DNA from 4 places in the Succinispira mobilis DSM 6222 genome. Region 4 is predicted to be linked to each of the others. Evidence: riboswitches for the same ligand, from Rfam matches in the RefSeq annotation. Region 4 holds a riboswitch; each other region holds the start of a gene.

Region 1 (4,235 bases), 550 kb from region 4:
TCAATGATTTCTGATACCACAATCGCTGCCACTCGTACACAAGGCTGTGCCATGAAAGATAAATTCAAAGAAAATTTCTTTATTGTCCTGCCAGCTGCAATTATAACTATCGCTTTATTTCTTTTTTTAGCTTGGAATGCTAATTATCGCATTAGTGAAAACTTAAACTATGATTTACTGAAAATCTTGCCTTACTTAGTAGTTCTAGTTGGTGCACTATCCGGATTAAATGTTTTTTTAATTTTAATCGCAGGCACAATTTTATCTATTATAATAGGTGTGTTTACTAATTCGATTGCTGCAAGTAATATTTTTTCCGTTATCGCGAGCGGCAAAGACGGTACTGGTGGAATTATGAGTATGTATGATATAACCGTTATTTCAATTGTTGTCGCTGGAATCATTGGTTTAGTTAAAGAAAATGGTGGGATTGATTATTTACTTACGACCATAAAAAACCGTGTTCGCAGCAAAAAAGGTGCTGAACTAGGTATCGCTGCGCTTAGCTCCTTGGTAGATATTTCAACTGCCAATAACACTATTGCCATTGTTATGGCTGGTCCAATTGCAAAAGATATCGCTGATGAATATAAACTTTCTCCGAGCCGTACAGCGGCACTTTTAGATATTTTCACTTCTGTCTGGCAAGGGATTATTCCTTATGGAGCCCAACTATTGTATGCTAGTGCTGGCGCTACTGCTGTGGGCTTAACCCTTGCCCCCATTGAAATTCTGCCTTATTTATTCTATCCAATTTTAATGGGAATATTTGCTTTAATAAATATTATCAGCAAAAAAAACACCTAACAATTCATCATCACTGTCTCCATTTGACACTATATTTAAGCTAAATAAGTTACATCAGTAAAATAATTTTTATTATTTTGTTGCTTTTTTTACAAAAATATTTGTGTTTTTTACAAAAAGTAATTTCCAGCTTTACTATATATCTGGTATATGCTAAAATGTCCTTATCTTATTTAGTTTCTTAAAACATAATATTATAGTTAAAGGTGCCTAATTAGGCTTAAATCAAGGGAAGTTCGGTGTAAATCCGACACGGTCACGCCACTGTAAACACAATTTTGTGTAAGTCAGATCGCTGCCTTTAATTTTAGTGCTTTGCCTGCGAGTGACGGGAAAGCAGCTTGATTTATGATTGCTTTTACCTTGTAATTTAAAATCTCCTGCTGCTTACTATAGCAACAGGAGATTTTTATTTTTATATTTTCTAAGGAGGTTTATTTTGAAAAAAAAATTACTTTATAAAATTGGCCAAATATTATTGGTTTTGCTGGGAATTAGCTTTTTAACTTTTGCCTTAACTATGTTTTCACCTGGCGATCCTGTCAAACAAATGATCACCGGTGGCGAAGACTTATTCATCACTGAAGCAGAAGTGGAAGCTCTAAGACATGAACTCGGTTTAGACAAACCCTTTATTTTTCAGTATCTTGCCTGGTTAGAAAAAGCGGTGAGCGGCGATTTTGGTTATTCTTTTATGGCCAAATTACCAGTTACCACAATACTTTGGGAACGCTTACCAGCTACCTGCTTCTTGTCCTTAGCGTCTCTAGGCTTCATGCTAGTAGTCTCTGTCCCTCTAGGAGTTCTCGCGGCAGTAAAACGTAATGGCTTTTTTGATGCTGCAGTTCGTTTTCTAACTTTCTTCGGCATTTCTATTCCTGGATTTTGGTTAGGACTAATGTTACTTTGGTTATTTGGACTACATTTAGGGTGGCTACCTATTGTCGGCAGTCGCGTTGCCTTAGATACAATTATCTTACCGACCTTAACCTTAGGAATTGCGATGTCCTCTAAATATACCCGCCAAGTCAGAACGGCAATTTTAGAAGAACTTAATCAAGACTATGTTATCGGTGCCCGTGCCCGTGGTTTAAGCGAAAAACATATTTTATTTAAAGAAGTTCTGCCTAATGCCATGCTACCTTTAGTTACCCTTTTAGGTCTGTCTCTTGGCTCTTTATTAGGCGGAGCAGCCGTTATTGAAATAGTTTTTTCTTGGCCTGGCTTAGGTCGTTTAGCTGTGGAAGCAATAACCTACCGTGATTTTAATTTAGTTCAAGGTATCGTTCTCTGGATTGCTTTAATTTATATGTGTATTAATCTTCTAGTTGATTTTTCCTATAGTTATCTCGATCCTCGCTTAAAAAAAGGAGGTAACTAAAATGGATAAATTATTAATTGGTTTTAAAACTAATCGTCCTTTTGCAATTTATACAATTCTTACCGTTTTATTATTTACAACAGCCCTAGCAGCCCCCCTAATTGTTCCCTATAATCCAATTGATGCAACCTTGCAAAATGCATTTCAACCCCCTTCGGCAGAACATTTATTCGGAACGGACAAACTAGGACGTGATTGTTTTTCGCGTATTCTCTACGGAGCTAAATACTCCTTAACTGCTGTTTTAGCCTTAGTTACCAGTGTATTTATTATCGGCACTAGCTTAGGAGTTATTTCTGGCTATTTTGGTGGAAAAATTGATATTGTAATTATGCGAATTTCTGATATTATGATTTCTTTTCCAGGGATGATTTTAGCGATTGCTGTAGCTGGAATTATGGGCGGTAGTTTAACTAATGCAATTATCGCCTTAACTATCGTTAGCTGGACTAAATATGCTCGTTTAGCCCGTAGCTTAGTTTTAAAAATAAAAAAGCGCGACTTTATTGAGGCCGCTATTATTAATGGTGGCAAACCAACGCATATTCTTTGGACGCATATTGCCCCCAATATTCTTCCATTAATGATTATTACCGCTGCAACTGATATTGGCAGTATGATGCTGGAGTTAGCAGGTCTATCATTTTTGGGTTTTGGTGCCCAACCACCTACTCCCGAATGGGGCTTAATGCTTAATGAAGGCCGCCAACAACTGCAAACTGCGCCTTGGTTAATGCTCTATCCCGGTTTAGCAATTTTAGTTACTGTAGTAATTTTAAATCTTTGGGGCGATAGCCTCCGTGATGTCTTAGACCCCCGCCAAGAAGATTAAAATATTTATAAAAACAAAGGAAGTGTTTTTTGTGTGTAAAAATTTAAAAAAAGCTTTAGCAATCACCTGTATTGGTCTTATGTCTTTATCTGTTCTCGGTTGTGGTGGCGGCGATAAAAATAAAGCTGCCAACAAAGATACCTTGAAATTTGCTGTAACCAATTTTGCCGATAGTCTAGAACCTACAGATAACTATTTTGCCTGGGTAGTAGTTCGTTACGGTCTAGGTGAATGTTTAGTTAAATTTGATAAACAAATGAATAATACTCCTTGGCTGGCTGAAAGTTGGCAAATCAGCCCGGATAAATTAACTTGGACTTTTAAAATTAATGATAAATCTAAATTTTCTAATGGCAACAAATTAACTGCTGCAGCTGTAAAAAGTTCTCTTGAGCGGGTATTTGCTAAATCTAATCGCGCTAAAACTTTTTTCGAATATGCTGAAATAACTGCTGATGGGCAAACTTTAGTTATAAAAACTACCAAACCTTGCCCGGGATTACCTGGGATGCTTGCCGATCCATTATTTGTAATTATCGACACCAGCGTCAAAGATCGGGATTATGCTAAACAAGGTCCAATTTGTACTGGTCCTTATGTCGTTAAATCTTTTACTAAAGCTAAGTCCATAATGGAAGCTAATCCTAACTATTGGGATGGAACCGTGCCTTTTAAAACCATTGAAATTCCTTCTATTGATGATGCCAATACCAGAGCTATGGCCCTGCAATCTGGTGAAGTTGATATGGCTGTAAATATTGCCCCTGGGGATTTGTCTTTATTTAATAAAAAGGACAAATATAATATAACGGAAATTGCCTCTTTGCGTACAGCTTTAGCGCGCTTAAATGTTGCTACTGGACACCCTTTAAGTGACCAACGTGTGCGTGAGGCCTTAATTTCAAGTCTAGATAGAGAAACTTACAGTAAAGTGCTTTTGAAAAATACTTTCATTCCTGGGAAAGCGCCAATTCCACCTTCTCTTGATTATGGTTTTAATAAACTAGTTGATAAAAATGCATATAATGTAGAGCGCGCTAAAAAATTACTTGCAGAAGCGGGTTGGAAAGATAGTGATGGCGACGGCATTCTTGATAAAGATGGAAAACCTTTGACTCTAAACTTTGTATATTACAGTGGTCGAGCAGAATTGCCAATTTTTGCTGAAGCAACTCAAGCTGATGCTAAAAAGGTAGGCTTTGACATTAAATTAAA
Region 2 (4,235 bases), 400 kb from region 4:
TTAGGTTATGCACATCCAGTGGTGATTAAAGCCATTACTGAACAGTCTCAAAAGTTGATGCATACTTCTAATTTATTTTATAGTAAAATTCAGGCGGATTTAGTAGAAAAATTAGCTAATGTTACGGGCTTTGATAAAGTGTTTTTATGTAATAGTGGGGCTGAGGCCAATGAGGGTGCAATAAAATTAGCGCGTAAATATGGTCATCAACTTAGTCCTCAAAAATATAAAATTATTACAGCGGTACATTCCTTTCACGGGAGAACTCTAACAACTTTAACGGCCACTGGACAAACTAAATATCAACAAGGATTTGAACCATTACCAGCTGGTTTTGCCTATGTTGAGTTTGGAGATATTAGTGCTTTAGAACAACTAATCGATTCTGAAGTATGTGCAGTGATGTTGGAAGTAATTCAAGGTGAAGGTGGCGTAAACGTTGCTACACAAGAATATCTTAAAAAAGTGCAAGAACTGTGTGCGCGCCATCAAGCTTTGCTTATTTTTGATGAGGTACAAACAGGGGTTTGTCGTACAGGCGAATGGTTTGCCTATCAAGGGGTTGGTGTGAAGCCCGACATTATGACTTTAGCTAAGGCCTTGGGAGCAGGGTTTCCGATTGGTGCTTTTGTAGCAGACGATAAAATTGCAAATGCTTTTAAAGCAGGAGATCATGGCTCGACCTTTGGGGGGAATCAATTGGCTTGTGCAGTCGCTTTGGCAGTTTTGAATTATATGCAGGTAGAGCAAATGCCGCAGCAAGTTCGGGAAAAAGGTCAGTACTTACAAGAAGCATTGACAAATTTACAAAGTAAATATCCAGCTTATATCAAAGATGTAAGGGGAAAAGGCTTATTAATTGGTTTGCAGCTAAACTTAGATGGAAAATTGTTTGTGAAAAAATGCTTGCAGAAGCATTTGATTATTAACAATACAGCCGACAATGTTATTAGAATTGCGCCGCCGCTTATAATCAGTAAAGCAGAGATAGACAAACTGGTGCAGATTATTAATGAAGTTTTGCAAGAAATGATTAAAGAAGCTTAAAAAGAAGGAGCTGCGCATTAGTGATGAAAAATTATCGCTAGCGTCAGCTCTTTTTACTCTTTGAAATTTTTAAATTTAGATATAAGAAGGTGCTGGCACACTAGTTTAATGCGCCAGCACCTTCTTTGTTTATGTTTTACATTTATATTAGTTTTTTAAAGCTTGTTTAGCATGAGCTACATAGATTTTTTGAATTTCAGAGTTGCGACCCAAGCCGCCTAAAACTACACTTACTTTATAACCATCGGCACTAAGAAGATTTTTCCAAGAATCATCTTCATCGCCAGCCATATCATTATTAGCGTGGTCACCAGCAACTACCATTAGTGGCATAAGGATTACTTCTTTGATTTTACGCTTGGCAATTGTTGCTTGCATATCTTCGAAATTAGGATGATCATCTTCTTCAACCACACCAATTACAGCGGGGATATTTAATTTATCAAAAGCAGCCTGTAATTTATCATATGCCACATTATGCATATGTGGTGAACCATGTCCCATAAACACAACGCTTTGATCTGAATTAAGGTTTTTAGGCATTTGAGTTGTTAAAGCTTTGGCTACGAGATTGAAGTCTTTATCTTCAGTTAGCAAAGGTTTGCCAATAACTAATTTTTGAAAAGTTTTGTTTGTTTGATATTCTTTAATTGCAGGTAAAATCTTGTTGTTATACTCTTCTGCTGGTGTAAGCAAAGTTGTTTGCACTAGTACATCTGTATAGCCTTGAGCGGCAAGTTTATCTAGTGCTGTTTTCAAGTCATCAATAACAATACCATCACGTTCTGCAATACGTTTTTTAACGATGTTAGAAGTAAATACGCGATAAAAATCGCGATCTGGGAAAGCTTTTTTTAGAGCATTTTCAATGCCTTCGATATCATTTTTTAAAGTGTCTGGAAATGTTGTACCAAAACTAGCTACAACTAAAGCTTTTTTAGTAGGTGCTGCTTGAGCACTGGCACTCATCGTGAAAGATAACATTAAACACACCGCCAATAATAATTTTATAAATTTTTGCATAATCCAAGAAACCTCTTTTCTTAATTTGTTAGTCTTAAAAAACAAAAAAATCCTGCCCAAAGGCAAGGATAGAAAAAACTAGCTTCTAACCCCCTCCCTATCCTTCGTAGGTAAATTTCGGTGATTGTACATAGGCAGTTCTCCTGACTTGGATTCATCGTACATTTGCGCCTTCCCAGTTTTACCAGTGGCATTGTGCAAAATACTCCTCCATACAGTGGCGGGACCGTATCAGCTTTTACTGATTTCTCTATTGAGCCCTTGCGGGCACCTATGTTTTTATTCATCTAGAACTGATTATAGCTAAAAATTTTTTTTGTGTCAAGTAAAGAGCCAATTAACCGGAAGGAAGAGTTGCTAAAAAAAAGTTTAAATGTTACAATTTTAACAAGAAAATGGCTGAATAAAGCTAAATTTAGCCTAAAGATAAGGAGATAAGATATGGGAACAGAGATTGTCATGGCTAAAGCAGGAACACTAGAGTCGGGAGATATTTCAATTGTTGTTACGCCCAACAATAGTGGTAATAATAATATCGATTTAGATAGTATTGTAATGCTACAATATGGAGAAACCATTACAAAGTTAATGCATAAAGTTTTAGCAGATTATCAGGTTTTGGGTTTAGATATTAAGGCTTTTGATCGAGGGGCAGTAGACTTTACGATTGAAGCACGGTTAGTTACTGCCTTATTGCGTAGCGGGGCAATTAAGGAGGCGAAAATCTAAAATGAGAATGAGACGAAGCTTATTGTTTATGCCAGGCAATAACCCAGCGATGCTTTTAGCGGGTAATTTATTTGAAGCTGATGGGGTTATCTTAGATTTAGAAGATGCCGTGGCACCAACGGAAAAGGATGCGGCAAGAATTTTAGTAGCACAGGCTTTGAAAACTATTGATTATGGAACTTGTGAAAAAGTTGTGCGGGTGAATCCGTTAGATACTTATGGTCTAGAAGATATTCCGTTTATTGCAAAGTGTGCTCCCGACACTTTGTTGATTCCTAAAGTAGAAAGTGGCGCAGATATAAAAAAAGTTACAGAACTTTTGGATGGACAAGGTGCGATAGCTAATAATATTAAGTTAATTGCTTTGTTAGAAACTCCGCGTGGGATAGCTAATGCTTATGAGATTGCAGGTGCAAGTTCTCGGTTAGTTGCTTTAGCCTTAGGGGCGGAGGATTATACAGCATTTTTAGGAGCAAAAAGAACTAAATCAGGGGAAGAGATTTTTGCAGCAAGGATGGCAATTGTTAATGCCGCAGCGGCATTTAGCTTGCAATCTATTGATACGCCTTTCACAGATGCGGCTGATGATGAGGGTCTAGTTGAAGATACTCGCTTAGCCAAAGCGCTAGGTTTTAAAGGCAAACTATCAATTAATCCCAGACAAATAGAAGGCATCCATGCAGTATTTAATCCTACACTGGAGGATATAAATTGGGCTAGAAAAGTTGTTAATGCTTTAGAACAGGCTAAAAACGCAGGTTTAGGTGTGGCTTCTTTGGGGGGCAAGATGATTGATGCACCAGTTGCAAATAGAGCCAATATCGTCTTGGATTTAGCGTTAAGAGCAGGTTTAATTAGCAAGGAGGATTTATAAAATGCGTGAGATAGATTTTCAAGGAGCGTTTTGTTTACAACCAGAGATGCGTAGATATGCACCGCTAGTTAAAAGAAATTTACCTAGTGACAATAAGCTATTGGCAAGTATTGAAGATGCTTTTAAAACTCTGAAAATTACAAGTGGTATGACCTTATCTTTTCATCATCATTTACGTAATGGCGATTATGTTTTAAATATGGTATTAGCAGTAGCCGCTAAGTTGCAGTTAAAAGACTTAAAAATTGCGGTTAGTTCTATTTTTCCTAGCCATAAACCATTAATTGAACATATTAAAAATGGTGTAGTAACTGAATTAGATACTAATTACATTTCAGGCCCAGTGGCTGAGGCGGTTTCACAAGGAATTTTAGCTAAACCAATTACAATGCGTACTCATGGAGGACGGGCCAGAGCCATAGAGTGTGGACAATTAAAGATCGATGTTGCGTTTATTGCAGCTCCTGCTGCAGATTGCTACGGCAATCTTAACGGTGTATATGGAAAATCAGCTTGCGGCTCATTGGGTTACGCAATGCCAGACGCACAGTATGCTGAGAAA
Region 3 (4,235 bases), 110 kb from region 4:
ATTCCCAGCACCAATGCCAATAGTAGGGATGTTAACACTTTCAGTTATTTTTAGAGCTAATTGGTGAGGAATACACTCTAAGACTAGAGCAAATACGCCTGCGGTTGCTAAAGCCTGTGCGTCTTGAAGTATTTTTTGCGCAGCGCTTAAGGTTTTGCCTTGGACTTTAAAGCCACCTAATTGATTTACAGATTGGGGAGTTAAGCCTAAATGTCCAATTACGGGAATGCCACTTTGAACGAGTTTTTCAATCGTGGCCGTGATTTCTGCACCGCCTTCAAGTTTAACGGCGTGTGCGCCAGCTTCTTTGACTAACCGTCCAGCGTTTATTAGAGCTTGTTCTGTGCTCACTTGATAACTCATAAACGGCATATCGGCAACCACCAACGTGCGACTACAAGCTCTAGTAACAGCCTTGGTATGATGAATCATATCTTCCATTGTAACTGGTAAAGTGGAAGAATAGCCAAGGATAACATTACCTAGTGAATCACCGACTAGAATCATATCGATGCCAGCTTGGTCGAAAATTTTAGCAAAAGCATAATCATAGGCGGTTATCATAGTTAAGGGCTTTATTCCTTTAGAATTTTTTATTGTGCTAGTTGTAACAATTGAATTAGACATTAATAATCTCCTTAAATTTTATTGTTTAATAAATTTCTGAGCTCTAGGTAGTTATTGTCAGTAATTGTACCATTTGCCTTAGCTATATCTAAGGTTTTTAAACCGAGTAAACAATACAGATGTTGATATTTATCTGGTAAAACTTCTAGGTGTTGGGAAATAGTACTACTATCACCGCGACTTAGAGGCCCAGTTAAAGCTGAGGCTGTGTTTTTAGCTCTTTCAATATTGTGGACAGTGCTTTGAAGCAGTCCAAATAAAGCTTCGCGAGGAATAGACCATTTCATAAAAATGTCTTCAGCGATACAAGTTAAACTAACTAAGTAGTTTGATAAAATGCAAGCCGCTGCGTGATAGAGAGGTTTGTCATTTGCCGGTACATGTATAGGGACAGCGTTTAAGGTGTGAGCTAGTTTGGTTGCGATATTTAAGCTACTTTGTTCACCATCAATAGCGACATAAGTATTTTCTAAGCTAGTAGTATTTTCAGTAAAAGCCTGCAGAGGATGAAAGCAGCCAATATTACTTGTATGAAGAGGCTGTAAGGCATCTAGATTTTGGCTACCGCTACAGTGAAAAAAATATTGATTTTTGTTGTTATAATTTAATGTAGCAATTTTTTGGGCTAGAGTGGTTATTAAGTTATCAGGAACTGTTAAAAAGATAATATCTGCCTCGAATAATAAAGTTTCTAGATTATCATAATACCTTAGTTGAAGCGCTTGTACGATATTTTTACCTTTGTCGCATTCTTTATCAAAAACACCAACCAAATTCCAAGTTGTATTTTTTAAGGCCTTTGCTAGAGTTTGTCCTAGTTTTCCAAAACCGATTATTGCGATTTTTTGGTTCATTAAATTTTCTCCTTAGAAATTAAAAATAAAAAAACGCCTCTCTAGAAAGAGAGGCGTGAATAATCACAGGAAAAAGAAACACTAAGATAAGTGTGCTTTATTGTGCCGTCTCGGTCTAGTCTGATCCAAGCGGTATTAAAATTTTCAAATAGAATACTAGCTAGTATGTAAACTTCTAAAAAGATAGCCTCACACAAGTAAGATAATAGCATAAAAAAAAAATGAAGGCAAGTAGCAGTAATAAAAAAATATTGGGAGTAGAGTACTGCTTTGTAATTGTTTTTTAATACTTCTAAAATTAAAATCACTTGTTTGATAAAATAACTTATGGTATAATTTTGCGTATTATATGAAAATTAAATAAAAAAATAAACAGGAGCTAGAGATTTTAGCTAGAGAAAATTGGTGCAAAGCCAATGCGGTCCCGCCACTGTAAAGTTTTAAGTTTAAATAGCAGAAAAAACTTAAAACAGAGTCAGAACTAACTGTTTATTAAAACCTTGACTTGCGAGCGACAGGAAAAGAGGGTTTTTTAGTGCACATAAAAACTAAAACTCCCCTTTATAGCAAGGGGAGTTTTTTTCTGTCTAAAAATTGAGGAAGGTGGTGATGTTTTTATTATCAACAAGATTTAGTGGAGCTAGAAATAAAAGTTTTATTTTTGAGAATTTTATCTTAGCTAAATTCAAGTCAGCAAAATGATACATTTAATTAGATTAGGGGTGTTGATTATGAAGAAAATATTGTTGTTAGGCGTATTATTGTTAGTATTAAGCTTAGGTAAAACAGTATCTGCAGCTACGGGTGTAGTTAATGGCGAAGGCTTAGATTGGGAAATGTCGATTTTACCCAAACCTACTCTAGAAGAAATTGAAAAAGAACGTTGGCAGCCAATTTTAGAAAATGATATAGGAATTTACACTTATGCTAATGACAGTATCGTTAAAGAGCATAAATTGGTGAGCGTATTAGTTAAAACGGTGTTTACGAATAAAGAAGTTCTAGAGCGTTTAAATAAGCAATATGCAAGTAAATTAGCAGGTGAAGATATAATAACCTATTGTCAGTTAACGATAAAATTTGATGTTGCGAAAAAAATGTATCTGGTGGAAAAAACGGAGATTTTTGCTGGACAAAATAATTTGATTGCTAGTAAAGAAGTAGTAGGCAATAACCGTCAATTTGCCACAGTTCCTAAAAATAGTTTTGCGGAAGCCATGTTAGAAATATTGTTAAAATAGCAAAAATCACGTTTTCAGGAGAAGCTATCTAAAAGAAGTTCTCCGAAAACGTGGTTTTTATTTTAACTGTGCAATTAAATCTTGAATTTCTGGTTCAAGGTAGACTGAATCTAGAAGCTCTTGCGCCCAAGGTAGAACTGGAGCAAGTTTTTGCACTTGTGCAATAGCCAAAGCTTTAACTATCGGGGTGTCATTCCAAATTGTAGTGCTAAGAAAGTGTAGTTGACTCGGATTGTGTTTGGGTGGGTGTTGTAATAAGGTTAGGCAATCTTCACAGATAAACAAGCAATGGTCGATATTTACAGTTTGCTTAGTTATAATTGCTTCATAAATAATCAGTTTTTTACCAGCGCTATTACAAAATTCGCATTTGGATTTGGCTCTACGTGTTAGTTCTCTACCCAATGCATTAAGTTGCGCTAAGTGCTCTTGGTTACGTTCAAAGCCTTTAGACATTAAAGATCATCTCCAAATTATAGACGCCGAACAGCAAAAAAATCTGTTCGGCGTAAATTTTATTTGTTAATTAACAAAGTTTTTCAAAACGGTAGCAAGACGTTTAATGCCTTCGATAATGCGTTCTTCTGGCATGTTTGAGTAGTTGATCCGCATGCAGTTGAACTGTGGTGTGCTAGGGTAGAAAGAATCGCCTGGAACAAAAGCTACATTTTCAGCCACACATTCTAAAAATACATCTCTTGAATTTATATGTTTAGGCATAGTAACCCACAAAAACAATCCGCCATTAGGGCGAGTATAAGAAATTTGCGGGGGCATATATTCATCCATGGCCTGTAAAATAGTATCACGACGTCTGCGGTATAAATTGCACAAATTAGCAATATGCGCGTCAAAATCATAACTATCCATATAGGCATCGACAATTCTTTGGTCTAGGGTACTAGTGTGTAAATCGGCACTTTGTTTAATTGTGATATAATTCTCAATTAAGCTATCAAAGCCTGCTACCCAACCAATGCGTAATCCCGGACAAAATGTTTTGGAAAAAGTTCCTAGAAACACCACTTGCTTATTTTTATCTAAAGACATTAAAGAAGGTAAAATCTCTCCCTCATACCGTAATTCGCCATAAGGATTGTCTTCGATAATTGGCAGGTTATGTCTGTTGCATATTTCTACAATTTTAATACGGCGTTCAAGGCTCCAAGTTATGCCGGTAGGATTTTGAAAATCCGGAATAGCATAGAGAAATTTTACTTTAGTGTTGTTAGCTAAAATTTCTTCTAAAGATTCAGGAATAAGACCTTGTTCATCAGTGGCAACTTCAATAAATTTAGGCGAATAGGCTTTGAAAGCGTTAATAGCTCCTAGATAAGAAGGGCTTTCGCACAAAACGATATCGCCTTCATCAAGAAATAATTTTCCAGTGAAATCTAACCCTTGTTGTGACCCAGTTGTAATTAAAATATTGTCAGCAACCACATTTGTATTTAATTTATTGTTCATGCGCGCGGCAATTTTTTTTCTTAATGGTGCCCAGCCTTCAGTTGTG
Region 4 (4,235 bases):
AATAATAGTTACACAAATATAAATAAAATTTTTACGCGAATTAGTGAGCCCACGGAGTACCAAAACATTACAATTAAGCCTGCGGGTTTATATGCTACGATATTTACACCGGATTGCTGTCATGCAAATTATGGTAAAGCAATAAAAAAGCTTAAAGAATTTATCGAACTTAATAAATTGCAAATTGTGGGAGAAGGCTATATTAGCCAACTGAGAAATCATTGGTCGACAGCTAATCCGCAAGAATATGTAGCTCAGATTGCTTTGCAAGTTGATTATTTAGATTAAAATAAAGGCTTGACTCTATATGCGGTATATACTCTAGAATGATAACTGGGTTAACCTAAAAATTTATAATGAGGTGATTATATGCATACTAATAAAGAAACTGGACATCCCAAATATGAACTGCCTGATAATCCACACGCTAAGCACCGCTATGCTAGTGCAATGAAACATGTTGAAGCGGCAAAAGCTGCTGGAAAAACAAGTGAAGAAATTCATGAAATATTCCACAAAATTATGGCTTTTGATCCAATGAACATTGAATCTATTCCTACAGATGAGGCTCACAAAAAATATCGTTCAGCAGTTATTCATGCCAAAAAAGCCATGGAAAGTGGTAAAAGTTCTGAAGAAGTACATAAAATATTCCAAGATGTTTTAGCTAGCACAGGAACTGGGCATTGCAAACACTAAAATTTCGTAGTACAATTAAGGTCAGAATACAATAACATATAAAGCTTAATTTGGAGAAGTATGGTGCAAAGCCATCGCGATCCCGTCACTGTAAGATAATTATTATCGAAGCCAGAGACCATTTTAAGTTTATTCTCTTTTGACCTACGAGCGATAGGATAGAGTTAATGTTTGCATAAATTTATAACATTAGTGTCTTTCTGCTTTGCAGGAAGACACTTTTATTTTTAAAATTTTGAGGTGGATATTTTGAAATTAGTAGAGCTAAGCACAGGTGATATTGCATATAGATACGAAAAGAGCATAGTCTTATTTTTTGCAGGTAAACGTAAAGTTCTAAGTACTTCCCTTTATAATGGTGGCTATCGTGAAGAATTAGTTGCAGTTTTTAATCATGATGGGACAATTGGTGCGGGAATTGGTTTTAAAATGTTAGCAGACTCTTATGATGAACACATGCGGCTTATAGCCCAAAAAATTGGCTTGGATCCTAATAAGGTATCCGGAATGGGCACTGCTGCGAACATGGATAATGTGGCTATTTCCATGCTTAAATATGAGGATTTGACGGTTACAGCGATAGTAACAGGCGGAATCGAGATAAATGGTGGGCGGGTAGGTGACCCCTCTGATTTTTATAAACCAACTGAAAAGCCTGCTAAATTGGGCACAATAAATATTATGTTGGTAATTGATGCCGATATGCCAGCTGGCGCTATAGCCAGAGCTTTAGTTACATGTACCGAAGCTAAAACTGCGGCAATTCAAGAATTGCTAGCAGGAAGCAACTATTCTTATGGTTTGGCCACTGGTTCAGGTACAGATCAAACGATAGTGGTTGCCAATTCGATGAGCGCTTTGTATATGGAAAGTGCGGGCAAACATTCTAAATTAGGAGAACTAATTGGAAAAACAGTAATTCAAGCAGTTAAAGAAGCTCTTAGTAAGCAAAGTGGTTTAAATCCGAAAAATCAACATGATGTTTTCAAACGTTTAAAACGTTTCCAAATTAATACCGAATCTTTGTGGCAACAATATTTGCAAATTGTAGCCACCCCTGTTATCAAACCGCAGTTTCTAGAAATTTGTGAAATTTATGCTAAAAAAGAGAGCCTCGTTGTACCGATATCTTTATTAGCACACTTATTAGATCAATTTAACTGGGGCTTGCTTAACGCTACAGAATGTGATTTATGGTTAAATAAAATATTAATGCAGATTGCGACTGAATTTCAAATTGAACTAAAGCTCGAGCAAGCTAGTAACTTAAAAGATTTTTTAACTAAAATTGAAGCAGCTTTATTGCAACTATTAATTGATAAATTAGCAGTAGAACAGTAGGGGAGTAAGAAATTATGAAGAAAATTTTATTTTTAACTAATATAGAACGGCAAATTTGGTTTTGGCAACAAGCAGTAGCCTTGCTTGATTTAAACAAAGTTGCCACAGAATTTAGCCAATGCCAAATTAGTGAGAGTACTCCTTGGGGAAAAGAATGGTTAGCGCTGATAGAAAAACAAGACTTAGTTTTAATAAAATGGATGGGAACTGGCTTAGATTGCAGCTTTTTAAGAAATTTGTCAGCTTTTATGCAACAAGTGAAAATTAAGCATCTTTTTTTAGTAGCTGATGCCGGTCAAGATAATTTAAGTTTGGGACTTAGCAAGGAACAGGAAAATAAAATTTATAAATACTTTAATTATGGGGGCATAAATAATTTTGAAAACTGTTTGTTATGGTTAACCAGTGAAATCTTAGGCGAAAAACAGTTCTATTATGAACCGAAACTTTTGCCTTGGAATGGCATCTATCACTATGCAAGCGAAAATATTTATGAAGACTTAGCCAGCTATCAAGCAAAGTACTGCAGACCCAATAGGGCTACTATTGGTTTAATCTTTTATCGGGATGAATGGATTTTAGGAGATTTATCTTATCAAACGGAAATTATTAAAGCGTTAGAAGCACGAAACTTAAATGTAATTGCTGTTTTCAGTAATGGACAAGCTAACCCCGATATTGATTCAGAAGGTTTGCGCGAGGCTTTTGCTAAATATTTTTATCAAGATACAAAACCGATTATTGACGTACTTATAAATTGTATAAAATTTTCCTTGACAACAACACGAGCTTTAGACTTAGCTGTTCTAGAAAATTTAAATGTGCCGATTTTACAAGCCTATACGTTGGCTAATAATAAGGTTGACTGGGAGAAAAGTTGTGAAGGTATGACGCCGATGGAAATCTCAATCAGTATTAGCTTGCCAGAGTTTGACGGAGTTATTCACTCCATTCCAGTGGCTACTAATGAGAGAACGGACGAAGGTCGTTCCCGTTATATATGTTTACCCGAGCGAATTGAGTTATTAGCACGTAAAGTTGAAAAATGGACAAATTTGAAGTATAAGAAGAATAGTGCTAAAAAAGTTGCTATTGTTTTTCATAATTATCCAGCTTCAAATTCTAATATTGGCAGTGCCGCTGGCTTAGACTCGCCTGAAAGTGTGCGTTTACTATTAAAAGAGTTGGCAAGACAAGGGTATGAAGTGGACTGGATTCCAGAAAATAGTCAAGAATTTATGAAAATACTAACCGCTAATGCAACTAATGATCGCCGCTATATTTCAGAGCGACAAATTGCCGATGCATATGGTCATCTAACTACTGCAGCCTATTTAGATTTTTTCAAAAAACTTGATGAGAAAACAAAGGCGCAACTTACTCTAGATTGGCAAGAAGCGCCTGGGGATGTCTTTAATTATGACGGGCAGTTATTAATTCCTGGGACTATTAATGGAAATGTTTTTATAACAGTGCAGCCACCGCGGGGGTTTGAAGAAGATTCCGGTAAATTAATTCATTCGCCTGACTGTGCACCAACACATCATTATATTGGGTTTTATCATTGGCTACGTGATATTTGGCAAGCTGATGCAGTTATTCATGTCGGTACGCATGGTACCTTAGAATGGTTACCAGGTAAAGGTGCGGGTTTGTCTAAAGCTTGTTATCCAGATATCTCTATTGGAGATATGCCTAATATTTACCATTATTGGATTACGGTGGTTGGTGAAGGGGTCCAAGCTAAACGTCGTAGTGCCGCTTGCCTAATTAGCTATTTGAGTCCACCAATGACAACTTCTGGGACTTATGAAGAATTAGAAGAACTAGAAAAAACTTTAGATGAATATTGTCACTTTAAAATTACTCAACCTGAAAATATTGCTACTTTGCAAGATCTAGTTCGAGAAAAAGCTAGTGCGGCAAATTTAGCCGAAGAAATATTAGAAAGTGACTGTTCGCATTTCGACGATTATGTGGGGAAATTACATAGCTATGTTACGGATATAAAAAATATGCAAATGCGCTGTGGTCTACATATTTTAGGCGAAGCACCACAGTCAGATGAACTAACAGAATATATTTTTTCTTTAACGCGCCTAGAAAATGGCGATATTGCAGCTCTAACAAAAACTTTAGCTACTATTTACGGATTTGATTATTATACTTTGTTAGAAAATAGTAGTGTTATGTGT

Evidence for each region. A riboswitch is a leader RNA that binds a small molecule or an ion and turns the genes downstream of it on or off. The one in region 4 is predicted to bind cobalamin.
Region 1: linked by a shared signal. The riboswitch ahead of nikB (nickel ABC transporter permease) and the one ahead of SUCMO_RS0105510 (adenosylcobinamide amidohydrolase) in region 4 are both predicted to bind cobalamin.
Region 2: linked by a shared signal. The riboswitch ahead of SUCMO_RS0103555 (sirohydrochlorin cobaltochelatase) and the one ahead of SUCMO_RS0105510 (adenosylcobinamide amidohydrolase) in region 4 are both predicted to bind cobalamin.
Region 3: linked by a shared signal. The riboswitch ahead of SUCMO_RS0104905 (hypothetical protein) and the one ahead of SUCMO_RS0105510 (adenosylcobinamide amidohydrolase) in region 4 are both predicted to bind cobalamin.

Annotation. Positions count from the first base shown of each region.
Region 1 covers NZ_KB913028.1:1,695,141-1,699,375, forward strand. The annotation lists gene SUCMO_RS0108000 (Na+/H+ antiporter NhaC family protein) at 1-807, shown strand, start outside; adenosylcobalamin (AdoCbl) riboswitch at 1,020-1,150, shown strand; gene nikB (nickel ABC transporter permease) at 1,244-2,188, shown strand; gene nikC (nickel transporter permease) at 2,190-3,020, shown strand; gene SUCMO_RS0108015 (ABC transporter substrate-binding protein) at 3,100-4,235, shown strand, end outside.
Region 2 covers NZ_KB913028.1:751,988-756,222, forward strand. The annotation lists gene SUCMO_RS0103550 (acetylornithine transaminase) at 1-1,047, shown strand, start outside; gene SUCMO_RS0103555 (sirohydrochlorin cobaltochelatase) at 1,195-2,070, opposite strand; cobalamin riboswitch at 2,187-2,360, opposite strand; gene SUCMO_RS0103565 (citrate lyase ACP) at 2,512-2,799, shown strand; gene SUCMO_RS0103570 (HpcH/HpaI aldolase/citrate lyase family protein) at 2,801-3,673, shown strand; gene citF (citrate lyase subunit alpha) at 3,675-4,235, shown strand, end outside.
Region 3 covers NZ_KB913028.1:1,036,394-1,040,628, forward strand. The annotation lists gene panB (3-methyl-2-oxobutanoate hydroxymethyltransferase) at 1-627, opposite strand, end outside; gene SUCMO_RS0104900 (Rossmann-like and DUF2520 domain-containing protein) at 639-1,481, opposite strand; cobalamin riboswitch at 1,838-1,985, shown strand; gene SUCMO_RS0104905 (hypothetical protein) at 2,213-2,722, shown strand; gene SUCMO_RS0104910 (hypothetical protein) at 2,780-3,178, opposite strand; gene SUCMO_RS0104915 (aminotransferase-like domain-containing protein) at 3,245-4,235, opposite strand, start outside.
Region 4 covers NZ_KB913028.1:1,149,000-1,153,234, forward strand. The annotation lists gene SUCMO_RS0105500 (MerR family transcriptional regulator) at 1-288, shown strand, start outside; gene SUCMO_RS0105505 (hypothetical protein) at 370-699, shown strand; adenosylcobalamin (AdoCbl) riboswitch at 728-866, shown strand; gene SUCMO_RS0105510 (adenosylcobinamide amidohydrolase) at 949-2,040, shown strand; gene cobN (cobaltochelatase subunit CobN) at 2,055-4,235, shown strand, end outside.